Regions from separate parts of the Acidaminococcus fermentans DSM 20731 genome, predicted to be linked through region 2. Evidence: a T-box and tRNA genes for the amino acid it is inferred to sense, from the RefSeq annotation. Region 2 holds a T-box; the other holds one or more tRNA genes.
What was found. A T-box is a leader RNA that pairs with one kind of tRNA and senses whether it is charged. The one in region 2 lies ahead of pheS (phenylalanine--tRNA ligase subunit alpha), so its partner is inferred to be a tRNA-Phe.
Positions count from the first base shown of each region.

Region 1 (11,768 bases), 180 kb from region 2:
GTACCCACCAGGGAAATGGCCTGTTCCTCCAGGTTTCGGGGGTTGGTGATCCCCGCCTGGCGCTTCTGTTCCTCAATTTTGGCAGTGGCTTCTTCCGGTGTCGCCACACCCCACATTTTGTTGAAAGTGTACATGTTGAAGGGCAGAGAGAACAGTTCCCCATGGTAGTTGGCCACTGGGGAGTTGGTGAAGCGGTTGAAGGTGGCAAACCGGTTCACGTAGTCCCATACTTCCTTATTGTTGGTGTGGAAGATGTGGGCGCCATACTGGTGCACATGGATGCCTTCCACGTCCCGGGTATACACGTTGCCGGCAATCTGGGGCCGCTTGTCGATGACCAGGACGGATTTGCCTGCTTCCCGGGCCTGCTGCGCAAAAGCGGCGCCATACAAGCCGGCGCCGACGATGAGGTAGTTGTATTTCATGAATTCTCTCCTTATAGTAGATGCCAGATGTCAGACTCGGCCCTTACGGGCTTCGAGATGTCTGCGTCTATAAAGATGTCAGATGTCAGACTCAGCCCTTACGGGCTTCGAGATGTCAGCTTGGTAGTGCAAGCAATTCGATTCTACATCCAACCGCTACTTTTGTGTAAATTCTACACCTTTGTATGACATAGCATTACTATCCTATGTCTTATTGCCAGACAAGCTGACTTCTGACTTCTTTCAGCTCCCTTTAGGGAGCGGTCTGACTTCTTTTCCGGGGCAAACCGACATCTTGAGTTATAGTCAACCATAATATTACCATTATACGTTTCGCACGGAGAAAAGGCAATGGAAGAAAGACGCAGGCGAGTCGAACAGGACAATCGACCCCTATGGCGGCTGGATGAACCGATAATTCCAACGCCGTAGGGGCCGCCCTTCTGGTCGGCCCGCAATCGCAGTCTTCATAAAGAAAGCAGGGCCGCAGCCCTGCTTGTCCTTTACAACATACCATTCAATTTTCCCAGTTCCCGGATCTGCTCCACCGATACTTTCGTGATGCGGGCGATGGTCTCCATGGGGATCTTTTCCCGCAGCATGCCGAGGATGTTGCTGTTGCGCTCCTGCTGGATGCCTTTTTCCAGGCCCTTTTCCAAGCCCTCTGCCCTACCTTTTTCCGCATATTTCCTGGCAAGGCCTCTGCCATAATCACACATTGTTTCCGCCTCCTTCTCCATTTCCACGGTCATGGGAATTCCATATTCTGCATTTCGTGCCAAATGCTCCAGTTCCATGGAAAACACGGATTCAAGTTTCCCCTGGCAGTATGCTTCCAATACAATATCGTAAGATGCAGGGCAGTGCGGTGTAAGGTCAAAAATATCCGCACCCCTCCATGGCTAACGGAAATCAACGATATGCATATACCAAGGAATCACCCCGCATACGTGGGGTCTACTACTTACGGCTGTAAAACCAGATGAGCACGATCATCTGAACCCGAAGCAAATCCAGGAATTGCGTACGCTTGCTTTTGTGGAACGGAGTGAAAACTTGATTCTGCTGGGCCCGCCAAGAGTGGGCAAGACGCATCTGGCCACTGCGTTTGCGGTAGAAGCCTTGCACCATGGTAAAACCGCATACTTCATTACATTAGCCCACCTTATTGAAGATCTGGAGAAGCGCCGGGAAAAAGGTCTATTGTCCAGGCGATGCAAATTTTACGCCCGACCAGATATCCTGGTAACAGATGAAGTTGGCTATATGCAGCTGAGCCGGCAGCAGGCAGAATTGCTGTTCCAGATTATCTGCGCCCGCTATGAGCGGGGCACCATAATTATGACCAGCAACAAGTATTTCAGCGACTGGGGTGAATTCATGAGCGATTCAGTGATTGCGACTGCTATCCTGGACCGAACTTTACACGCATGCTGATTTTTTGTCAAATAGGAGCGTGGATGTTAAAGTTGTGGGCAAGAATGGAAAGACAAAAGCTAAATGGGCTGACCGGGCGACACGGCTGCACCCGTCTGGTTCAGCCCCTGCGGATTTCCAACGAAGGTTGGTGCAGTTGGCGGGCCGCCCGGCGTGCGGCCCCTACGGTTCCGCAATGGAGCCGTCGATCCAGGCCGTCCAATGCTCTTCACTCTTCACTCTGCACTGTTTTTCTTCCCTCTTCTCTTCTTCGCCGGGCTCATGACGGTTTTGGCCCAGTGGAAGAATTCCTGGGCTCCGTCCCAGAGGAAGTGGAAGTCCAGCACCATAGTAATCAGTTCGCTGCGAGTGAAGGGTTGGTAATAATTCATGTTGGCACCTTCATAGAATACGTTTCCTCCTGCTGCAGCATCCCGAAGGAAGTTCTGGAATCCATTGTACTGGGTCTTAAGCCGTTCTAAAATAACTTGAGCTTCTTTCCATTTTCCCTGTCTGAATTTCAGGAGCGCCATGGACATGGCAAAGAAACAACGATTTTCTTCCCCTTTATTTTCCTGAATCAGCTTACTGGCATTGAATTCGTCTTCGCTGTATACATGCAGGGCCATCAGATAAAAACGAATCCCCTGGTTGTCATTCCTGTTTAGTTTGAGCATTTCTCTGGCTACAGTAATGGCCTGCTGGATCATGCAGCAACTCTCAAGGAGTTCAAAATAATACTGCATGGCCCGCATATAGGGACGGGTATCAATGACCATATAGAAATTCCCCATGGATTCTTTGTACAATTTCTGCCGCTTCAGGTTTTCTTTGCCCAGATCCAGGATTTTTTGACTTCCTGAATGTATTCCCATTTCTGTTTCTTTTCCTATAGCAAGAGCTGCATAAGGACATCCACATCGAAGGGATCCAGTTCTTTGGCTTTTTCCAGGCATTCTCGCTTGGCTTTTTTCGTTTTTTGCTGATCGGACAGTTCCAGCCAGTCGTAAACGGTTTTGGCATCCTCTTTGGACAAAGGAGGTGCATCATCCAAGCTGACATTGTACTGTTCCATGAATTCCTTCAACAGAGCCTCCAGCTGTTCATCAGATTCCAGATTGTGCCCCCCGTTTTTTTATCGACGAATTCATAGAATTGCGAAATGACATTTTCAGAAAGTGTGCTTATTGTTTTTTCCTCCCTATAAGTATAAAGAAGTCAGACCGGCTCTTCGGGCCTTTCAGAAGTCAGACGTCAGCTTGGTGGCTATAAACAAATCTGACCTCTATCTAAAACCGCCTCTCAGTACGCTCCCTTATGCTGCAATACTACCCCGAACGTCCTCCACAGCAGCATGATATCCAGCCATACGCCCCAGTTGCGGACGTACCAGGAGTCCATCTGGACCCGTTCTTCGTAGGTGGTGTCGCTACGGCCGTTCACCTGCCACATGCCGGTGATGCCGGGATGGACCATGTAGAAGTCCTTGATGTAGGGCCCGTATTTGGGGATTTCCGCCGTGACAATGGGCCGGGGGCCCACCAGGCTCATCTGGCCGATAAGTACGTTGAACAGCTGGGGCAGTTCGTCCAGACTGGTTTTTCGCAGCACTTTCCCCACCCGGGTCACCCGGGGATCATCCTTCAGCTTGAATTCCGCTTCCCATTCTTTCCGGGCTTCCGGATTGGCCGCCAGGTATTCTTTCAGTTTCTGATCCGCATCCACGCACATGGTCCGGAACTTCAAACAGGGAAACAGCTTGCCCCCCTTGCCGATCCGCTTATGGGCAAAGATCACAGGGCCCCGGGAATCCAGCTTGATCAGGATGGCCAGGAGCAGGAAAATGGGGCTCAGAAGGACCACGCCGATGGTGGTCAGCACCAGGTCAAAGATTCGTTTGATGACCCGGTTGTAGGACCGGGCCAGGTTGTTCTTCAGGCTCATGAACATCAGCCGTTCGTTGAACAGGGAATCCACTTCAATGCCGTTCACCGGCAGACCGATCAGATCCGGAACAAAGGACAGATTCCGCACATGGGGCTGGATCACATGGATCAGCCGGTTCAGTTTTTCCGGAGTCATCCCAGGCACGGCAATGCACACATCCTGGACCTGGGTCTTTTCGATGACCTCCACCACCTGGCCAAAGGTGCCCAGATAGGGCAGGTTTCCCACGTTTTCTTCCTGAGGACCGGCGTCATCCACATAACCGATTACATTGAAGTTGAGACCGATGTCGTCCCGGATGCCCTGGAGCACCAGACGGGCCGTTTTTCCGGCCCCCACCAGGAGCACCGGAACACTCCCCACCCCAGCCCAGTTCAGCACATGGGTGAAGAAGTACCGGAACAGGGTCACCAGGATAATGGAAAAGATCCAGAGGAGTCCTACGAAAAGCCGGGAGGTGCTGGCAGAAATATGGGACAGGTACACAAAGACCACAATGGCCCCGGCCGCATAGGTACAGGCCCGGAAAATGGTTTCCAGCAGCTTCCAGTACCCAAGATGCTTGGTGTAGATGCCCCCCTGGCGGAAAAACAGCAGGAAAAGCAATGGAAAGGCCACCCAGAAGTTCAGCCAGGGCATATGGAAATGGGTGTTCCCGGTAACAGCCCCCCGCAGGTGGTACGCCAGGAATTCCGCCAGCAGGATCATCACCCAGTCGGTGATGGTATAGATGGTGGGCAGGAAATAATTCAGGTGATGATGGATGAAGGAATCGGGATCGGATTCCGAAAAGGCCGTATGGAACATAAAGAGGCTCCTTTTGCACAACAGAATGGGTATTTGGATATAATTTTCATTTTACCATAAAAACCCGGGGAAATGAAGGAAAAGGGCGGGGAAGTCTGTATCAACAGGTTCTCGGTAAACCCTTCATCATTGACCCATTGCGATGCCGTAGGGGGCGCAGGCCCGGCGCCCCGCCAGACGCCCGTCCCTACCTGTGTCCCCCTGAAAGGGGGAAAGGACCCGCGTCAGCGGGTAGGGGGTTCTGTCAAGGCAAAGAAACCTATACCCATCCACCCACAAAGGCTCCCCGCCGGATTACCATACGAATTTCAATCCACGCCCCCATACGGGGGCGACCGTATTGCTCTAAAATCGGGGCGATGGTCTGGCTATTTCAATCCACGCCCCCATACGGGGGGCGAACCAGAGCCTGTCCACCATGCAGGCTACTGAGGCGATTTCAATCCACGCCCCCATACGGGGGGCGACGTCAGACGGGCCAGCTTGAGTTTCTCAAGTTCTTCCATCTTTTTCCGCGAAAGGCGGTTTCCAGATTTTCCAGTTCCCGTTTCCAGATGCTTGTTCTTTCTGTTCGCTTCCCTCTCGCACTTGCAGGATTATGGAAGCTTCCAGATTGTAGGTCTGTTTGACTCCCGCGAGAACGATAATGATGGTCTCCCATTCTCCCTATATGGGGAAGTTCTCTGTTGTCGAAAAGCTATAGATAACGGAAGAGGATGATATTTTCTTCTTCTACTTCTTCTACTATACCATATTCCCGGTGTAAAAAAACGCCTGGTTTAAAGATATATCGTTCATCGCGACAGTTGATAAAGACGTCAGATTGTCCGGTTTGGATATTGTACCGGCTGCTGGACCATGTTCTTCTGTTGTCCAGGGGGCCTGCAAAATATCGGCTGTTGCCGATGCCCCCATCACCATGCTGCGCATGGTCCCCCGCCCCTCCCGGGGCGGACTTTGGGACGTGCAGTCCTATTATGCGGTACTGCAGGCGGGCCGCCGGGCCTGCGTCCCCTACGGATTCGGCATGAAGCAATCTACGATTTTTTCAGGCACACGAGATGGGGCCAGATGCGCGAATGCGGATGGCCTCCCGGATTCCTCCAGGCGCGGCAGATGTGCCCAGATACGCGAAAGGAGGGATTTGTAAGTTTGGCATAGTACAAAGTGGTACATGCCCAGCTTACAAATCCCTCCTGACAAAGCAGATGGCCTGCTCTGGCGCCCAGGGGTTATGCGAGAGCCCAAAGCAGCAGTCCGGCCACAACCCCCGCCCCCATTCCCGCTGCCACATCGCTGGGATAGTGGACGCCGGCCAGGACTCTTACCACCGCACTGGCCAGGCTGACGGCCAGGAAGGCCAGGCCCAGGGGTGGTTGGAAGTACAGGTAGGTCATGGCGATGATGGTGGAGGAAAACACATGGCGGCTGGGGAAGGATTCTCCCTGCTTGTTCCGGGGCAGCAGGGGCTGCAGGGTCCAGAACTCGTAGGGCCGGGGCCGGTTGATTTTGCTGCGGACCAGGGTGAGCAGCAGGAAGGAAAGGGCCGGGATCCAGAAGGCTTTCTGGAGGGCGGTATTACCGGCCAGGCCGCCCTGCTGCCACAGCTGCCACAGAAGCAGGGGATAGGCGATGTACATGAGGATCACCAGGCCCCCGTTCAGAAGAAACAGGCCCCGGATGGCCCAGGGGCGGGTCCGGAAGGGCCGGGTAAGGCGGGCATAGGTGCGGTCGTAATGGGTTTCCAGGTGCATGGGAAGTCCTTTCTGTAAAAAGGGGCTGTTCAGCCTCATCAACTGTCAGCGGCCAAATGACCAGTTACAAAAGAGGGTGCCGCATGTGTGGGTTTTCACACATGCAACACCCTCTTTAACTTTCATTTGGAGGCGACGCCCAGAATCGAACTGGGGATAAAGGTTTTGCAGACCTCTGCCTTACCGCTTGGCTACGTCGCCATAAAAAATTGGAGCGGAAAACGAGATTCGAACTCGCGACCCCCACCTTGGCAAGGTGATGCTCTACCACTGAGCTACTTCCGCTTGAAGAATGGTGCCTCAGCGCAGAATCGAACTGCGGACACAAGGATTTTCAGTCCTTTGCTCTACCAACTGAGCTACCGAGGCATTGGCGACCCAGGACGGACTCGAACCGACGATCTCCGCCGTGACAGGGCGGCATTCTAACCAACTGAACTACTGGGCCGTTGCGGCGTCTTCTTCAAGCGCCGACTTGTATAGTATAAGAGATAAGGAGAAAAAAGTCAAGGACTTTTTTCTCCTTATCCCCCGCCCTTGTATGGGCGGATATTTCCAATTTCCTTCTTACAGATCATGATCTGCCTGGGTCACTTTCTGCAGGGTGGGTTCCAGGTGTTCTTTCAGTTTGGTTTCCAGTTCTTTCAGGTTCCGGCTGTCAAAATCCATGGACGCATGGAACACGGAATTGATCTTCACCTCTCCGAAAAACTGGTCCCGCAGCCGGTTGTACATGATGATCAGCTGGTCCATCCGCTGAAAATCGGAATAATCGATGAGGATGATGGATCCGTTGATGTGCTCGATGGCATGGGCGGGTTTGATATACAGCTCAAAGGGCCCGATTTTTTCCGGCAGATGGTTGCCGTATTCCCAGGTCAGGATCCCGTGCTCGGCCACCTGTTCCCCCAGGTTCACACTGGTGGGGTCTTCCATGCTGTGGAGGATCCCGGGCAGGTAGGCCCTGACGTTTTTGGCGAACACGTCCCGGTCCTTGTAGATGAACCGGATGTCCCGATAGGAATTCATGCCCATGGTGTGGATCACAATGTAATCGAAAGTTTCCGAGGTGTAGATGATATCCAGTCTGGCCCGGAGTTCCGGAGCCTCATACCGGCAGATGGTGAGCACCTGGCCGCTGATGGTATCCACCAGTTTTTTGGTGAACGGACCCACCTGGTCCGGCAGCTCCCGGATAAAATCCCACTCCCGGGTTTCCTTCTGGATTTCTTCAATCGGTTTGTACCCCATGGCCGGTTACGCCTTCTCCCCGGCTTTGGCGGCATCCTGGGCCAGGAGCTTTTCCAGCCGTCCGCAGCTCATTTTCCCTTCGTGGCAGACCCGGTCACTTTCGCAGGTGGGGCCGGCTTTTTCAAAGAGGATAGGCGCCACTTCCTTCACCTGCCGGAGCATTTCCCAGGCCAGGGCACGGATTTCCCACTGGGCCCGGGAGCAGCACCGGAGCTGGAAGAAATGGAGCAGGCTCCGGGCATTCATGGTGACCACGATCTTGGTCTCCGCCGCGTTGGGCAGGATATACCGGGCATCTTCCGCCGGCACCCCCGCCTCCGTCCATTTGTTGTACAAATCCTGGATCTTTCCGCACAGCTCCTCGAATTCTTTTTTGCATTCGGGCCGGGCAGCCAGGGTGGGCGGCAGGATGGTCTCGAAATCATGTTCCTTCACATACCGCTGGCTCTGCTGGCTGTAGGAAGCGATCCGGTGGCGCACCAGCTGATGGGTCAGTACCCGGGATACCCCTTCGATGGCAAAGGTGAAGCTTACATGCTCAAAGGTGGAGGTATGCCCCATCTGGCCCAGCCGGCGTACCAGGCTGGCCACTTCCTGGTCCGTCATTTTGTTTTCCAGTTCCGCCGCCCCGATGGGAGAATAGCAGAGCCGGGCGCTCATGGCCACGGTCCGGTCCGGTTCGGGGGTATAGCGGAGCAGTTTTACGTGCATCATTTTCTCTTCTGTTTCCTTTCCTCCTCCATGGCCTGGCGGATCAGTTCAAAGGAATGGTCCATCAGGGCCTGGAGCCGGTCTTTCCGGTCCATGAGATACAGATAGCCCATAAGGGCCTCAAAGGCCGTGCCCTGACGGTATTCCCGGACACTGGCGCTTTTGGGCACGGTGCTTTTGGTGTTCCGTCCCCGGCGGGCAATCTGGGCTTCTTCTTCGGTGAGTTCCGGTTCCAGGGCGTCCATGGCTTTGGCCTGCATCACTGCAGACACCATCCGGCTGGCCAGATCGTGGAGCACCTGTACATGGCTGCTGACGGGCAGGATCCGCATCCGCACGTACAGGGAAAACACCGCATCCCCGATATAGGCCAGTTCCACCGGATGGATCAGCCGGGGTTCCGGCATAGTCTGGGTTTCTCCGCAGGTGGCCAGCACATGGTCCAGGAGCCGCTGATACTGTTCGTATCTCACTTTCTCTTCCACCGTACGCCCTGGGGCGTGTCTTCCAGGATGATTCCCTTGGCAGCCAGTTCGTCACGGATGGCATCGGCTTTGGCAAAATCCCGGGCTTTCCGGGCAGCCTGGCGTTCTTCGATCCTGGCGGCGATTTCCGCTTCCTCGTTGCTCACCGCGCCCCCTTCTCCGTTGGCAGCCGGCTGGTTTTCCAGGATCCCGATGACCCCGATCATTTCCTTCCAGGCCTTGTCGATCTGTTCCACCAGTTTGCCATCAGGCTTCTTGGCACCGCTGATGATAGCATTGTGGTATACGTTGATTTCCTTGGCCAGGGCAAACAGGTAGCTGATGGCCAGGGAGGTGTTGAAGTCGTCGCTCATGGCATCGAAGAACCCTTTCCGCAGTTCTTCCACTTTGTCCCGGAGCGCCAGGCTTTCCGCATCCGGCCCCACGGTGATCACCTGCTGGATTTCCTGCAGGTTGTTCTGAGCCGTACGCAGCCGTTCCAGGCTCCGTCCCGCTTCCGCCAGCCGTTCCTGGCTGAAGTCCAGGGGACTGCGGTAATGGGTGTTCAGGATGAAATAGCGGATGGTTTCCGGTTCGTATTCCTTCAGCAGATCGTACACGGTCTTGAAGTTGCCCAGGGATTTGGACATTTTTTCTTCGTTGATGGTGATGAATCCGTTGTGGACCCAGTACCGGACAAAGGGATGGACCCCGGTGGCCCCTTCGCTCTGGGCGATTTCGTTTTCATGATGGGGGAAGATCAGGTCGCTGCCGCCGCCATGGAAATCCAGGGTGTTGCCCAGGTATTTGGTGCTCATGGTGGAGCATTCAATGTGCCAGCCCGGCCGGCCTTTGCCCCAGGGGCTGTCCCAGGAAGGTTCTCCCGGTTTGGCGGATTTCCACAGGGCGAAATCCATGGGGTTCTCTTTCCGTTCGTCCACGTCCACCCGGGCGCCGGCCATCATGTCGTCCAGTTTCCGGCCGGACAGTTCCCCGTAATGGCTGAATCTTTCCACCCGGTAGTACACGTCCCCGTCCACCACATAACCGTAACCGTTGTTGATGAGCTCCTGGACGGTGTGGATGATGTCGGGAATGTGTTCGGAAACCCGGGGATAGATGTGGGCCCGCTTCACATGGAGTTTGTCCATCACTTCGAAATAAGCCTTGATGTACCGGTTGGCAATCACATCCCAGGTGACCCCTTCTTCATTGGCGGCCCGGATGATCTTGTCGTCCACATCGGTGAAGTTCTGGACATAGGTCACATCGTACCCTTCGTGGTCCAGGAACCGGCGGATGGTATCCCACACCACAAAGGGGCGGGCATTGCCGATATGGGGATGGTTGTAGGGGGTGACCCCGCACACATAGATCCCCACTTTCCCCGGATGGAGAGGAACGAATTCCTCTTTCTGCCGGGTCATATCATTATAAACACGGATGCTCATAGGAAGCTCCTTTCCTTACAGGTTCACGCCGGCTTTGGCCAGGCTGCCCCGGATCCGGGATGCCACACGTTCTTTGCCCAGGAGGGGAATCATTTCCGCCAGTTCCGGTCCGTGCTGATTGCCGGTGAGAGCCACCCGGACGGGCATGAATACTTTCTTGCCCCCCAGTTTGGTTTCTTTCTGTACGGCCTTGAACAGGGCCTTGGTGGCTGCATGGTCCAGGCCTTCCGCAGCGGCCAGTTTGTCCAGGAACAGGCCCATCACCTGGGGCACCGTTTCTTCCTTCAGGACAGCTTCCGCTTCCGGGGTTTCGAAATCGAATTCATCGGTGAAGTACAGGGCCACTTTTTCAGGGATTTCCTTCCCGAATTCCGCCTGGTCCCGGGCGGTGAGGATGACCTTCTTCAGCCATTCCAGCTTTTCGCCGGTTTCTTCCCCGGTCATGTAGCCGGCTTCCTTCATGAAGGGCACCGCAAAGGCCACATAGTCCTCATCGGACAGCTGGCGCATATAGTGGGCGTTCAGCCAGTTCAGTTTCTTGATGTCGAATACGGCCGGGTTCTTGGCCACATGGTCCAGAGAGAACTGCTGGATCAGTTCTTCCCGGGAGAAGATTTCCTGGTCGGAATTGGGAGACCAGCCCAGGAGTGCCAGGAAGTTCACAATGGCATCGGGCAGATAGCCCATCTGCCGGTACTGATCCACGGAGGTGGCCCCGTGCCGTTTGCTCATCTTCTTGTGGTCCGGTCCCAGGATCAGGGAAATATGGCCGAAGGTGGGTTTTTCAAAGCCCAGGGCATCGTACAGCAGCAGCTGCCGGGGGGTGTTGGACAGATGTTCTTCTGCCCGGATCACGCAGTTGACCCCCATCAGGGCATCGTCGATGACCACGGCGTAGTTGTAGGTGGGGATGCCGTCGCTTTTCACGATGACAAAGTCCCCGATGCCGTTGGAATCGAAATGCACATCCCCGCGGACTTCATCATGGACCACGATGTCTTCATTTTCCGGTACCCGGAACCGGATGGTGGGTTTCCGGCCTTCCGCTTCGTAGGCGGCCCGCTGTTCCGGAGTCAGGTTCCGGCATTTGCCCATGTACCGGGGCATTTTCCCCTGGGCGGTCAGGGCTTCCCGTTCCGCTTCCAGTTCTTCCGGGGTGCAGTAGCAGTAATAGGCCTTGCCTTCTGCCAGCAGCTTGTCAGTGTATTTTTTATAAATATCCAGCCGTTCCATCTGGCGGTAGGGGCCGTTGGGACCTCCCACGTCCACGCCTTCATCCCAGTCGATGCCCAGCCATTTCAGGGCAGCCTTGATGTTGGCTTCCCATTCCGGTTTGGACCGGTCCCGGTCGGTATCTTCGATCCGCAGCAGCATGACCCCGTTTTCCTTCCGGGCCAGCAGCCAGTTGAACAGAGCGGAACGGGCGCCTCCGATGTGGAACGGCCCGGTGGGGCTGGGTGCAAAACGTACTTTCAGTTTCTTTTCCATTGTATCTTCCTCCCAAAGGTTTTTATCTTGTAAGACTGGCCACGGCTTCGGCAG
Region 1 is NC_013740.1:837,422-849,189, reverse strand. It holds gene glf (UDP-galactopyranose mutase) at 1-425, opposite strand, end outside; gene ACFER_RS03845 (hypothetical protein) at 929-1,231, opposite strand; gene ACFER_RS03840 (ATP-binding protein) at 1,344-1,862, shown strand; gene ACFER_RS03835 (hypothetical protein) at 2,078-2,797, opposite strand; gene ACFER_RS03830 (hypothetical protein) at 2,731-2,928, opposite strand; gene wbaP (undecaprenyl-phosphate galactose phosphotransferase WbaP) at 3,144-4,595, opposite strand; gene ACFER_RS11340 (hypothetical protein) at 5,340-5,525, opposite strand; gene ACFER_RS03820 (phosphatase PAP2 family protein) at 5,828-6,349, opposite strand; tRNA gene ACFER_RS03815 (tRNA-Cys) at 6,477-6,550, opposite strand; tRNA gene ACFER_RS03810 (tRNA-Gly) at 6,560-6,634, opposite strand; tRNA gene ACFER_RS03805 (tRNA-Phe) at 6,643-6,718, opposite strand; tRNA gene ACFER_RS03800 (tRNA-Asp) at 6,721-6,797, opposite strand; gene ACFER_RS03795 (hypothetical protein) at 6,917-7,600, opposite strand; gene thyX (FAD-dependent thymidylate synthase) at 7,607-8,311, opposite strand; gene ACFER_RS03785 (Mini-ribonuclease 3) at 8,311-8,784, opposite strand; gene cysS (cysteine--tRNA ligase) at 8,781-10,226, opposite strand; gene gltX (glutamate--tRNA ligase) at 10,242-11,714, opposite strand; gene ispD (2-C-methyl-D-erythritol 4-phosphate cytidylyltransferase) at 11,737-11,768, opposite strand, start outside.
Region 1: it encodes a tRNA-Phe, which carries the amino acid that the T-box ahead of pheS (phenylalanine--tRNA ligase subunit alpha) is inferred to sense. The anticodon was not compared.

Region 2 (11,768 bases):
AATTTGTCATAGCCGTAAGCGGCAAACGTAATGAGATTGATCAGCAAAAGCCCCCCAGTGAAAGGGGTAAAATGGATTGGCATGAGTTCCTCCTTTGGGGTTCATCGTGAGTCGTTCATCCGGCCAGAGACTAGAAGACTGGGCCCCGAAGCGGCCCACTGATCCTCACCGGCGAGGCCCCGGTCTTCCCGTCCCTCTGTCTTTGGTCCACTCCGCAGCCGGCCAGGAGAACAAGCAAAAAGGCCAGGACCAGCAGGGCGGCCAAGCTCCAATATTTTCTCATGGCAGGCCTCCTTTTTTCTTTCTATTGTACCATACAGGGGAAGCCCGACGACCCGCCATTGTGTTCCGTCCCGTAGGGGGCGCAGGCCCGGCGCCCTGCTGCGAGACATTGCCGACCACTGCTGCCGGGATGTCCTTTTTGCTTCTCCCCAGGCCAACCGGCTCACCCGGCAGATCCTGGACCAGTTCCAGGTCAGGCCGGATTTTCCCTGGGAACATTCTGCCCGTTACCAGTCCTACGGAATTTTCCGCCATGCTTCCAACCGGAAATGGTTCGCCCTCATCATGAATGTGAAGCGTACGGTCCTCCACAAGGATGGCACCCCTGACCTGCTCGACGTGATGAATCTGAAGATCCGGCCCCAGGAGGCGGAACAGCTCCACCACATTCCCGGCATCTATCCTGCCTATCACATGAACCACCGGCTGTGGATTTCTGTGGTGCTGGATAATTCTTTGGCGGACGAAGCCATCCTGGCTCTCATAAAGGCCAGCTATCTTCTTACGGAATGAACCGCCAACTGTTATAGCCCGGACCTTGCAGCTCCCTCCGCCCCTTCAAACCAGCTCCGGGCCGCTTCTTCCTTCAGCCGGGTTCCGATCAGGGTCACCCGGGCCTCTGCCTGGGGGGGAAAACCAGTAATCAGCCACCGGTCCTGGACCAGATCGAACCGGACCCATTCGTTCCCGCAGGGCAGATACCCTTTGGCCCGGGGAATCCGGCCGAAACAGCTTTTGGTCACCAGGTCCAGGAACCGCATCAGGTACAGGGGATGGGGCACGGCCACCCGGGTCAGGGTCACAGTGGTCAGGGCCTCTTCTCCGTGATGATGGTCATGGTCATGATGGTGGTGTTCCTGGCAGGGTTCATGATCCTCTTGCGCCAGGACTAGTCCTCCCCGCTTTTCCAGCAGGCTCCGGAACCAGTCTGCGGACCGTTTTTTGTAATCCCCGGTGATGATCTCCGCCTCCGGAGCCAGTTCCTGGAGTTCCTGGCGGTAAACCGCCGTCTCTTCCGGGGACAGCTGTTCCGATTTGGACAGAACCAGTACGGATCCATGACGGATCTGGTCCAGGCGCAGCTCACTGAAATCATCCTTTTCCCGGAAAAATGTCCCGGCATCCACCAGGGTCAGGGGCGGCAGCAGTTCCAGGGCGTCGTACTGCAGCCCCTCGATGGCCCCCATCAGGGCACTGAGCCGGGCTGCTCCCGTAGGCTCCACAATGAGCACTTCCGGATCCAGGGCGGAGAGGATGGTCATCAGGTTGGTGAGAAAATCCGCCTTGCCGGTGCAGCACACGCAGTTTTCCGTCATTTCGTACACATTCAGGCTCCGGTCCCCATCCCGCAGGACCTTGGCATCCAGGTCCGTTTCCCCGATTTCATTTTCAAAAATGGCAAAATCCACCTGGGGAAGCGTATCCGTCAGATGACGGATGAAGGTGGTTTTTCCGGCTCCCAGGAAGCCGGAGACAATGAGTATTTTCATGGCAATCCTCCCTGCAGGAAAAAGAAGGGGGCTGCTGCCCATCAAGCAGCGCCCCCCTGTTCCATTTTTACCAGATGACCACCGGTTTGATCAGATCGGCAGGTTTGTCCCGCATCATGAACAGTGCTTCTTCCACATGTTCCTTCCCCTGGAAGATATGGGTGACTTCCTTGTGGAGATCCAGACGCCCGCTGGTGGCCAGGCTGGAAAGTTTTTCCATGCGCAGCCGGCCCCCCGGCATAAGCCCTCCGGCAATGGTCTTGTTGGCCATCCCGGCGCCCCATTCCACCCGGGGGATCTTCACATAATCCCCGGAACCCAGGTAATTCACGTTGCCGATCCGTCCCCCGGGTTTCAGACATTTGATGGCTTCGCTGAAGGTATCCACCGTGCCCCCGGCAATGCACACCCGGTCCACCCCGGCGCCGCCGGTCATATCCAGCACCTGCTGGAAGATGGGGCCTTCCTTGTAGCTGATGAATTCATCGGCTCCGTATTCCCTGGCCACCTGACGGCACACCGGCCGGGTCCCCACGGCAATGATCCGGCTGGCTCCCCGTAGGGCACAGGCCCGGACGGACATCAGGCCCACAGGACCGATGCCGATGACCAGCACCGTATCTCCGAACTGGACATCCGCCAGTTCCACCGCATGGAAGCCGGTGGGAACCATGTCGGACATAATGCAGGCATCCACCGGGTCCATCCCCTCCGGCAGATGGGCCAGGTTCCCATCCGCATCGTTCACATGGAAGAAATCCGCAAACACCCCGTCTTTATAGTTGGAGAACTTCCAGCCGCCCAGCATCCCGCCGGAATGCTGCTGCCATCCGGCCTGGGCCGCTTCGGAACTCCAGTCCGGAGTAATGGCGGGCACCAGCACCCGGTCACCGGGTTTGAAATCCTTCACCAGGCTGCCCACTTCCACCACTTCAGCGCAGCATTCGTGGCCCAGGATCATATTGTGCCGGTCCCCGATGGCCCCGGCCCACAGGGTATGGACGTCGGACGAACAGATGGCTACAGCAATGGGACGGCAGATGGCATCCAGGGGGCCGCATACCGGCCGCTCCTTTTCGATCCATCCCGATTCCCCGATTTTCAGCATGGCATATCCTCTCATTGAAGCACCTCCTGATTGTTTCAGATTTCTGACAATTAAACATTTTTAACATTTTCTGATTCTATTATCACAAATTTTCTTCATTTCGTCAAGGAGGCCCGGGGAACATTGACTCTTATCCCCCTTTTCCCTACAATAAAAGTATCTGTTGTATAAAGGAGCCTTACCTATGAAACCCCGCACACAAACCCTGGACTTTTTCTTTACCCACGGAGATCTGCCCCCGGCAGATGGTCTCCTTTGGCGTGAGACGTGAGACGCCTGGCGCGAGACGGAAAAGCGCTCCCGCCGTCCCGCTCTTCCTTCTTCACTTTTCCTTCTTCACCTGTGCTACCACGCCCCGTCCGGTGACCAGCACTACCTTGGCATGGGCTTTTTTGCCGATTTTGTCATAGATCCGTCCTGCACTGCAGGTGTCCCCCAGCACGGTGTGGGGGCTGTTGGCCACATAGCCCACTTTGCCGATGCCCGGCAGTTCCACCCGGATGGCTTCCTTATCATATTCGTTGTCCGGTTCCTTCCTCAGCACCAGTTCCATTTTCCGCCAGAATACCTCGTAGCCCATATAATGGTTGCAGCCGGTAATGGTAATGAAGATCTTTTTCATGATTGTCCCACCTTTCTTTTTCTTACTTCCATTATAGAAGAGTTGGTGGGTAAAAAGGGGGACAGAATATACGAAAAAGGACTTCCCTTTCAGGAAGTCCTTTCAAATTCACTGGCAGGAGTACTAGGATTCGAACCCAGATCGACGGTTTTGGAGACCGTTGCTCTACCATTGAACTATACTCCTATGGAGCGGAAAACGAGATTCGAACTCGCGACCCCCACCTTGGCAAGGTGATGCTCTACCACTGAGCTACTTCCGCATTGGCGACCCAGGACGGACTCGAACCGACGATCTCCGCCGTGACAGGGCGGCATTCTAACCAACTGAACTACTGGGCCGTTGTCGCTTTGCTTTCCAGCGCCGCTGACTTGTTTAGTATACGATAGATAGGGATTTTTGTCAACAGTTTTTTTGAAAAAAGTGGTCAACGGTCAGCTGACCGTTGACCGAGGGTGTGTTTTTTTCACACCCCTTTTTACTCTCTCAATTCCCCTTCGAACCGTTCCTGGACTTTCTTCACCACCTGGTTGATGATGTCGTTGATTTCCTTGTCCTGGAGGGTCCGGGTAATATCCTGGAAGGTCAGGCTGAAGGCCACGCTCTTGCACCCGGCTTTCACCTGCTTGCCGCTGTACACGTCGAACAGCCGCACATCCTTCAGCAGCGGGCCGGCCTGGGTGCGGATTTCCGCCATCAGGTCAACGGCGCTGACGGTCTGGGGCACCACCACGGCAATATCCCGGCTGGTGCTGGGGAACTGGGGAATATGGGTGAACTGGGGAATCCGTTCCGCCCCCTCCACGAAGCTGCTCAGATCCAGTTCCAGCACGAAGGTTTCCCCGCTGAGGCCGAACCGGTCCTGCACCTGGGGATGGAGGGCCCCCATGAAGCCCACGGCCTTCCCGTCATGGAGCACGGTGCAGCTCTTGCCGGGATGGAGGAACTTCTCTTCCGGTTTGGCGTAAGTCACGCCGCTGGCCTGGAGCACTTCCAGCACCAGTTCCAGGTCCCCTTTCAGGTCGAAGAAGTCCACCGCGTCCTTGCTTTCGGTCCAGTTCAGTTCATTCCGTTTGCCGGACAGCACCACACACAGACGGGTCTTTTCCGCAGGCTGTTCTGTCAGGGGCAGAGCCTTGGGCAGGAACACCCGGCCCACTTCGAACAGGGCCACCCGGTCGTTCTGCCGGGCCAGGTTGTAGGCGGCGGTATTCAGCAGGCTGGGCACCAGGGTGGTGCGCATGGTGCGGAAATCGTCGCTGATGGGGTTGATGATCTGGATGGCCTGCCGGCGGCTGTCGTCGGCACCCAGTCCCAGTTTGTCAAAGTCCCCGGCGTTGATGAAGGTGTAGGTCATCACTTCGTCCAGACCCGCATCCGCCAGGCAGTTCCGTACCTTGTCCTTCACGTCCTCGATGGGAGCCTGGCCGCCCCGGGCCATATCCAGCTGGGGCAGGGTGGACGGGATCTTGTCGTAGCCGTACATCCGGGCCACTTCTTCAGACAGGTCCGCATCGCAGGTGCAGTCGTTCCGCCAGGTGGGCACGGTGACCAGCCAGCTTCCGTCGGCCTGGGGTTCCACATCGAACCGGAGCCCTTCCAGGATGGAGCGCATCTCTGCATCGGTGATTTCTTCCGTGCCGATCCGCCGGCGCAGGGCTTCCGGCAGGGCCTTGATCTTCACCGGTTCCTGGGGTACCGGGTAGTCTTCCACCACACCGGCCACGGCCTTGCAGGCGCCCATTTCTTCCAGCAGGTGCACAGCCCGGTTCAGGGCATCGTGGTCCCGGATGGTGTCCACCCCCCGTTCGAACCGCTGGGAAGCTTCACTGCGCAGGCCCAGGTCCTTGGAGGTGTGCCGGATGCTGGGGCCGTAGAAGGTGGCGGATTCCAGCATCACGTTCACGGTCTTGCCGGTGACTTCCGTAGCCAGGCCGCCCATGACGCCCCCCAGACCAATGGCTTTTTCCGGGTCGGCGATGACGATCATGTTGGGATTCAGGTCCCGTTTCTGGCCGTCCAGGGTCACCAGGGTCTCCCCTTCCTGGGCCCGGCGGACGATCCAGGTGTGGTCCGCCACCGTGTCATAGTCGTAGGCATGCATGGGCTGGCCCAGTTCCATCATCACATAGTTGGTCACGTCCACCACATTGTTGATGGGACGGATGTTCACGGCTCGGAGCAGTTTCTGCATCCATTCAGGAGATTCCGTCACCTGGATATCCTTCACCATCCGCATGGCGAACCGGGTGCACAGGTCTTTGCACTGGATTTCCACCTTGGCGCAGTCGGCTGCGCTGCCGGCCGCTTCGTCCCGGGTGGCCAGTTTGGGCAGACGCAGGCTTTGTCCCAGCACCGCGGCAGTTTCCCGGGCCAGGCCCAGCATGTTGAAGCAGTCGCTGCGGTTGGCGGTCAGGTCGATATCCAGCACCACATCATCCAGCCCCAGCAGTTCCTTCACGTCCACCCCGATGGGAGTGTTTTCCGGCAGGATGAAGATCCCGTCCCGCTGTTCCGGCAGCAGCAGTTTGGCATCGATGCCCAGTTCCCCGGCGCTGCACAGCATGCCGTTGGAATCCAGGCCCCGCATCTTGGCGGCCTTCAGGGTCATGCCGCCGGGCAGATGGGAGCCCACCACGGCCACCGGTACCATATCCCCCTGATGCACGTTCTGGGCCCCGGTGAGGATCTGGACCAGTTCCCCCTGCCCCAGGTCCATCTGGCAGATCCACAGATGGTCAGAATTGGGATGCCGTTCGATCTGGGCCACCTTCCCGGTGATGACCCCTTCCAGGCCTTCGCCCAGATGGATTACCTGTTCCACTTCCAGGCCCACCCGGGTCAGTTTGTCCGCCAGCACTTCCGGCGTTACGGGAATATCCACATATTGTTTCAACCAATTAATAGAAGCTAACATTGTCCTTTGCCTCCCACTCAGAATTGACGGATGAACCGCAGGTCATTTTCGAAGAACAGACGGAGATCGTCGATGCCGTACCGCAGCATGGCAATCCGTTCCACGCCCATCCCGAAGGCAAAGCCCTTCATTTTGTCCGGATCGTAGCCGCTCATCCGCAGCACGTTGGGATGCACCATCCCGGCCCCCAGGATTTCCAGCCAGCCGGAGTTCTTGCACACCCGGCAGCCCTTGCCCCCGCACATGACGCAGCTGATATCCACTTCGCAGGAGGGTTCCGTGAAGGGGAAGAAGCTGGGCCGCAGCCGGATCTTCACGCTGTCCCCGAACATCTCCTTGCAGAACAGTTCCAGGGTCCCTTTCAGGTCCGCCAGGGAAATATCCTTGTCCACCACCAGGCCTTCCACCTGATGGAACATGGGAGAATGGGTGGCATCGTAGTCGTTCCGGTACACGGTGCCCGGGCAGATCATCCGGATGGGGGTGTTGGGTTCCCGGCTCTGCATGGTACGGGCCTGTACCCCGGAAGTCTGGGTCCGGAGCAGGATGTCATCGGTGATGTAGAAGGTATCCTGCATATCCCGGGCCGGATGGTCCTTGGGCAGGTTCAGGGCTTCAAAGTTGAAATAGTCCGTTTCGATTTCCGGGCCTTCCACCACTTCGAACCCCATGCGCATGAACACTTTCTTGATGTCCCGCAGGGTCTGGGTCACCGGATGGAGATGGCCCAGGGCCGGTTTCCGTCCCGGCAGGGTGAAATCCAGGGTTTCACTGGCCAGTTTTTCTTCCATCTGATGGGCTTCCAGCAGCTTCATCTGTTCGTTGATCCGCTGTTCCATCTTGGCCCGGACTTCGTTGACCATTTTGCCGATCTTCGGCCGTTCTTCCGCCGCCACGTCTCCCAGGCTCCGGAGAATGGAGGTCAGGGCCCCCTTCTTGCCCAGGTACTGGACCCGGATGTTCTTCAGATCTTCCACACTTTTGACTTGACTGAGATCCTTCTGGATCTTCTCCCGCAGTTCCTGCAGTTTATCGCTCATGTTCACGCCTCCTAAAAAAATAGAACCTCCGTCCCCACAAGGGGCGAAGGTTCGCGGTACCACCCTATTTTTTCACTCATCTGGCCGATAACGGGGCCGGCGCCGGACCTACTCCGTTCAGTCCGGTTGCTCCCAGGTGAACTTCCCCGTTTCTTTCCGTATGGGGCTCCCACCTGCTCCCCACTCTCTGTGACCTCCGGAAATGAGTACTCTCCTGTTCATGGCAAGGTATGGAATTGAATGGAACTATTATAGCACAGTTGAAGGAAGGGGGCAAGGGCTGTATAATAGAATACAAACTGCAATGAATCGGAGGAAGAATCATGGAAGAACTGGAATCCATCCTGAAATCCATCCGGGAGAACCTGACCGGGAACTCCCAGAAAGACATCAAATATCTGCAGGGCTGCATGGAGCTGTACCGGGACCATCCCCTGCACCGGGAAATCATCCGGGCCTGCACCCAGCTGCTGTACAAGCTGATGCCGGAAGAGAGCCGGCAACATTTTGCGGATATGTTCAGCCACGCCTTTGAAAAATTCCGGGCCGATCTGGCGGAAGCCCAGAAACTCACCGGCGCCGGGGATTATGACAAGGCACGGGCCATCCTCACCCCCCATATCCGGGAGGCGGAGCATTCCGCCCTGTTCCAGCCGGATTCGGAAGTGGAATTCCGTTCCTTTGCGGAGCCTATGGAAATGGTGCTGTACCAGCAGTTTTACCAGCCCAGAAAGGCCGTCCAGCAGGCTCCTTTCCCCTTCCATCTGCTCTACCTGCTGCTGGGCGAACTGGAACTGGCCCAGGGCCAGACCAAAGCGGCCCGGAAAGCCCTGGAAAAGGGACTCCGCTGGGATCCCACCAGTGCCCCGGTGCGGTTCTGCTATCTGTCTGTGCTCCGGGAAGAAAAGGACTGGGACGGTTTCGGACGGGTGAACCGGGATGCCTTCCGGCAGGCTTTCCGCCCTGCCGACCTGGCCCGGTGCTACCGGAACGAAGGGGAACGGCTGCTCCACAAGGGCAACTGGCAGGGTGCCCGGTACGCCTTCCTGCTGAGCCTGAACTACGGGGAGGAAGGGGCCGTAAAGGGCCAGCTGGAAACCATCGCCCAGAAGCTGGGAGATGAACTGGCGCCGGCCACCCGGGAAGAACTCACCGCCTTCACCCAGAAGGAAGACATCCCCCTGGGCCCCAATCCGGAAGTGCTCCGGCTGGCCGCCGGCGGAGCCCAGGCCTGCCACAAGGCGGGCAGAGAACAGGAAGCGGACTATTACCTGGATGTGATCCGTCCCTTCCTGTCGGAAAAGGATATGGAAGAACTGAAGAAGAAGTTGGGATATTGAAAAAAAGGGGCTGTGAAAAAATGATTTCTCATTTTTTCACAGCCCCTTTGCCGGTCACTGGTCACTGGCCGTTGACAACCAATCACCCCATCCTCACGATCCTCTGCCCTGCCATCATCCGGGAGAACCGGTGGGAGATGCTGAGCACCGTGCGGCCCCGGGCGGCCCGTTCCAGGGCTTCCAGCACCCGGGCTTCCGTCTGGCTGTCCAGGTTGGCGGTGATTTCGTCCAGAAGGAGCAGCCGGGGTTCCCTGGCCACCGCCCGGGCAATGTTCAGCAGCTGGAGTTCTCCCTGGGAGAACAGTTCGTCCCCCATGGGGGTTTCCTTCCCCTGGGGCATCCGGTCCACGGTTTCCTTCAGTCCCACCAGGGCCAGGGCCCGGTCCACCTGTTCCGGAGTCACCGAACCGTCCCCCAGGGTCACCTGGTCCGCCACCGTTCCGGGAACAATGGAAAACTCCTGTTCCACACAGCCGTACAGACTGCGTTTCTCCCCTTCCGGGATGGTCCCGGCCCGGTGTCCCAAAAGAGCCACATTTCCCTGCCAGGGACTGTACATCCCCAGCAGCAGCTTGAACAGGGTGCTTTTCCCGCAGCCGCTGGGCCCCATGAGGATGGCCTGTTCCCCGGGTTCCAGGCTGCAGGAAAAGTCCCGGAGGATGGGCCGGGCCGGATCGTACCCGAAAGTCACATGGGAAAAAGCCACCGCCTTTTGCCGCAGTTCTTCCGGCAGGGGACTGGCGGAAACCGGTTCCCGTTCCGGTTCATCCAGGAATTCCCCGATGTGCTGGATCCCGGCCATGGCGCTCTGGATGCTCTGGATTTCCATGCCGATGCTTTCCAGGGGACCGAAGATCTTCCCCACATAAGCGATCACCGCCACGGCAGACCCAACGGAAAGACCGAACAGATCCGCCCAGGCAGGCCCCTGGGAGGCTCCCACCATGATCACCGCCACCACTGCCGCCTGGGTCACCAGGATGATGGGAGAATAGATCCCGTCGAACACATTGGCCCGGTTGATGGCCCGGAAGCTGTCGGTGATCAGGGAATCGTACCGGTCTTCCATATACGGTTCCTTCCCCAGGGTGTGGATGGTCCGGATGTTTCGGATGGTCTCCGGCACATGGCTGTTCACCCGTCCGATGGCCCGCCGGTTTTCCCGCTGGGCCGCCAGGGTCCCCCGCTGGAAATGCCGGGTGAGCATAAACAGCAGGGGCAGCACCAGGCACAGGATGGCGAACAGGCCCCGGCTCCGGCTCCACAGGATCCCCAAAATCCCCAGCAGTTTGCAGGCGTCCGCCAGCATCCCCACGATTCCGTCAGAATACAGAGCATCGATGGTGTCCCCGTCGTTGACGAACACTGAAGCGGTCTGACCGCTGGGATGGCCGGTAAAGTACCGGGCCGGCAGCCGGTCCAGCTTGGCGCACAGGGTGGACCGGAGCCCGTGGGTCACCTTCTGGCCGAACAGGGTGATGGCCCCGTTCTGGGCTGTTTCACAGCAGTCCGACAGGACGATGAGCCCGATGTAGAGAGCCCACAGCTGCCAGGGGATCCCTCGGCCTTCCGTCAGGCTGTCCACCGCTTTTTCCAGTACCAGGGGCGGCAGCAGGGAGGTGGTCACCGAAAGGACCACCAGGACGGCCACCAGGGCCCAGGTCCGGGGATGGGCCTGGAGGGTGCCTTTGACACTTTTCCATACAGGATTCTCATTGTTCATCCAGATCCACTCCTTCCTGCTGGAGCTGCACCAGTCGGGCATAGCCGGGCTCTTCCTGCAGCAGCTGGTCATGGGTACCGAACTTTCCCCGGCCCTTTTCCAGGAACAATACCCCGGTAAATTCCGGAAAATGGGTGAGCCGATGGGAAATCAGCAGGATCACCCGGTCCGGAAAGGTCTTTCTCATGGCATCCAGGATCTTCGTCTCCCCCTTCCGGTCCACCGCCGCAAAGGGATCGTCCAGCACCAGGATGGACCGGGCATGGGCCAGGGTCCGGGCCAGGGCAATCCGGGCCTGCTGACCCCCGGAAAGCCGGGTGCCGCCGCTGCCCACCGGGGTATCCGCTCCCTGGGGCATGGCGGCCACTTCCCCTGCCAGGTTGGTCATGGCCAGGAATTTTTCCACCTCCACCGGGTCTCCCATCCGGATGTTTTCTCCGATGGAGGTGGTCAGCAGTTCCGGATCGTGGCCCAGATAGGAAATCAGGCTCCGGCGCTGCAGCCCGTCCAGGGCGGAAAAATCCCGTCCATTGCACCGGATGGAGCCGGTCCAGGGCACCTCATCCAGGAACACCTTCCCCAAAAGGCTCTTCCCGCAGGCCACCGGGCCCGTAATGCCGATGATATCCCCGGGACGGGCGGTAAAGGAAATCCCTTCCAGGCCATTCTCCTGGCCCGGATAATGGCAGGACAGATCCCGGATTTCCAGGGTCACCGGTTCCACCGGACCCAGGAGCTGTTCCTCCTGTTCCGGTGCCGCCTGCCGGAGCAGGGGTTTGATCCGCTGCCAGGAAACCTGGGCCTTCTGGACCGCATTGAACAACTTGGCCGCATGGCTGGTCTTCACCGCCAGTTTGGTGAAGCAGGCCAGGAAGGTGGTGAAGCTGGCGATGTTCCACACTTCCCAGCCGGTGCCCTGGACGTTTTTCGCCCCGAACCAGAAGATCATCCCGGTGCCGGCCATGGCAATGGCGTCATACAAAGGCCCCAGGGCCCCTTCGAAGATATTGGCCCGGGCACTGGCCTTTTCGTAGGCGGTGAGCTGGGTTTCGTAAGCGGCATCCCGACGGCTTTCCTGGCCGTAGATCCGGTAGGTCAGGGCGTGGCTCACCCGGTCCAGGGTCAGGGTGTTCAGCCGGGCTTCCGTGGCCTTGTAAACCCCATTGGCCCGGGCCACCTGTTTCTTCAGCCGGTTGGCGATCCAGTAGGCCGCCGGAGTGAACAGACAGGCCAGCAGGGTCAGCCG
Region 2 is NC_013740.1:1,014,858-1,026,625, reverse strand. It holds gene ACFER_RS04680 (DUF1294 domain-containing protein) at 1-83, opposite strand, end outside; gene ACFER_RS11935 (MmcQ/YjbR family DNA-binding protein) at 274-795, shown strand; gene ACFER_RS04665 (GTP-binding protein) at 807-1,772, opposite strand; gene ACFER_RS04660 (NAD(P)-dependent alcohol dehydrogenase) at 1,840-2,895, opposite strand; gene ACFER_RS04655 (HIRAN domain-containing protein) at 3,203-3,502, opposite strand; tRNA gene ACFER_RS04650 (tRNA-Trp) at 3,615-3,688, opposite strand; tRNA gene ACFER_RS04645 (tRNA-Gly) at 3,690-3,764, opposite strand; tRNA gene ACFER_RS04640 (tRNA-Asp) at 3,767-3,843, opposite strand; gene pheT (phenylalanine--tRNA ligase subunit beta) at 3,981-6,419, opposite strand; gene pheS (phenylalanine--tRNA ligase subunit alpha) at 6,437-7,459, opposite strand; T-box leader at 7,496-7,690, opposite strand; gene ACFER_RS04625 (hypothetical protein) at 7,783-8,799, shown strand; gene ACFER_RS04620 (ABC transporter ATP-binding protein) at 8,882-10,522, opposite strand; gene ACFER_RS04615 (ABC transporter ATP-binding protein) at 10,512-11,768, opposite strand, start outside.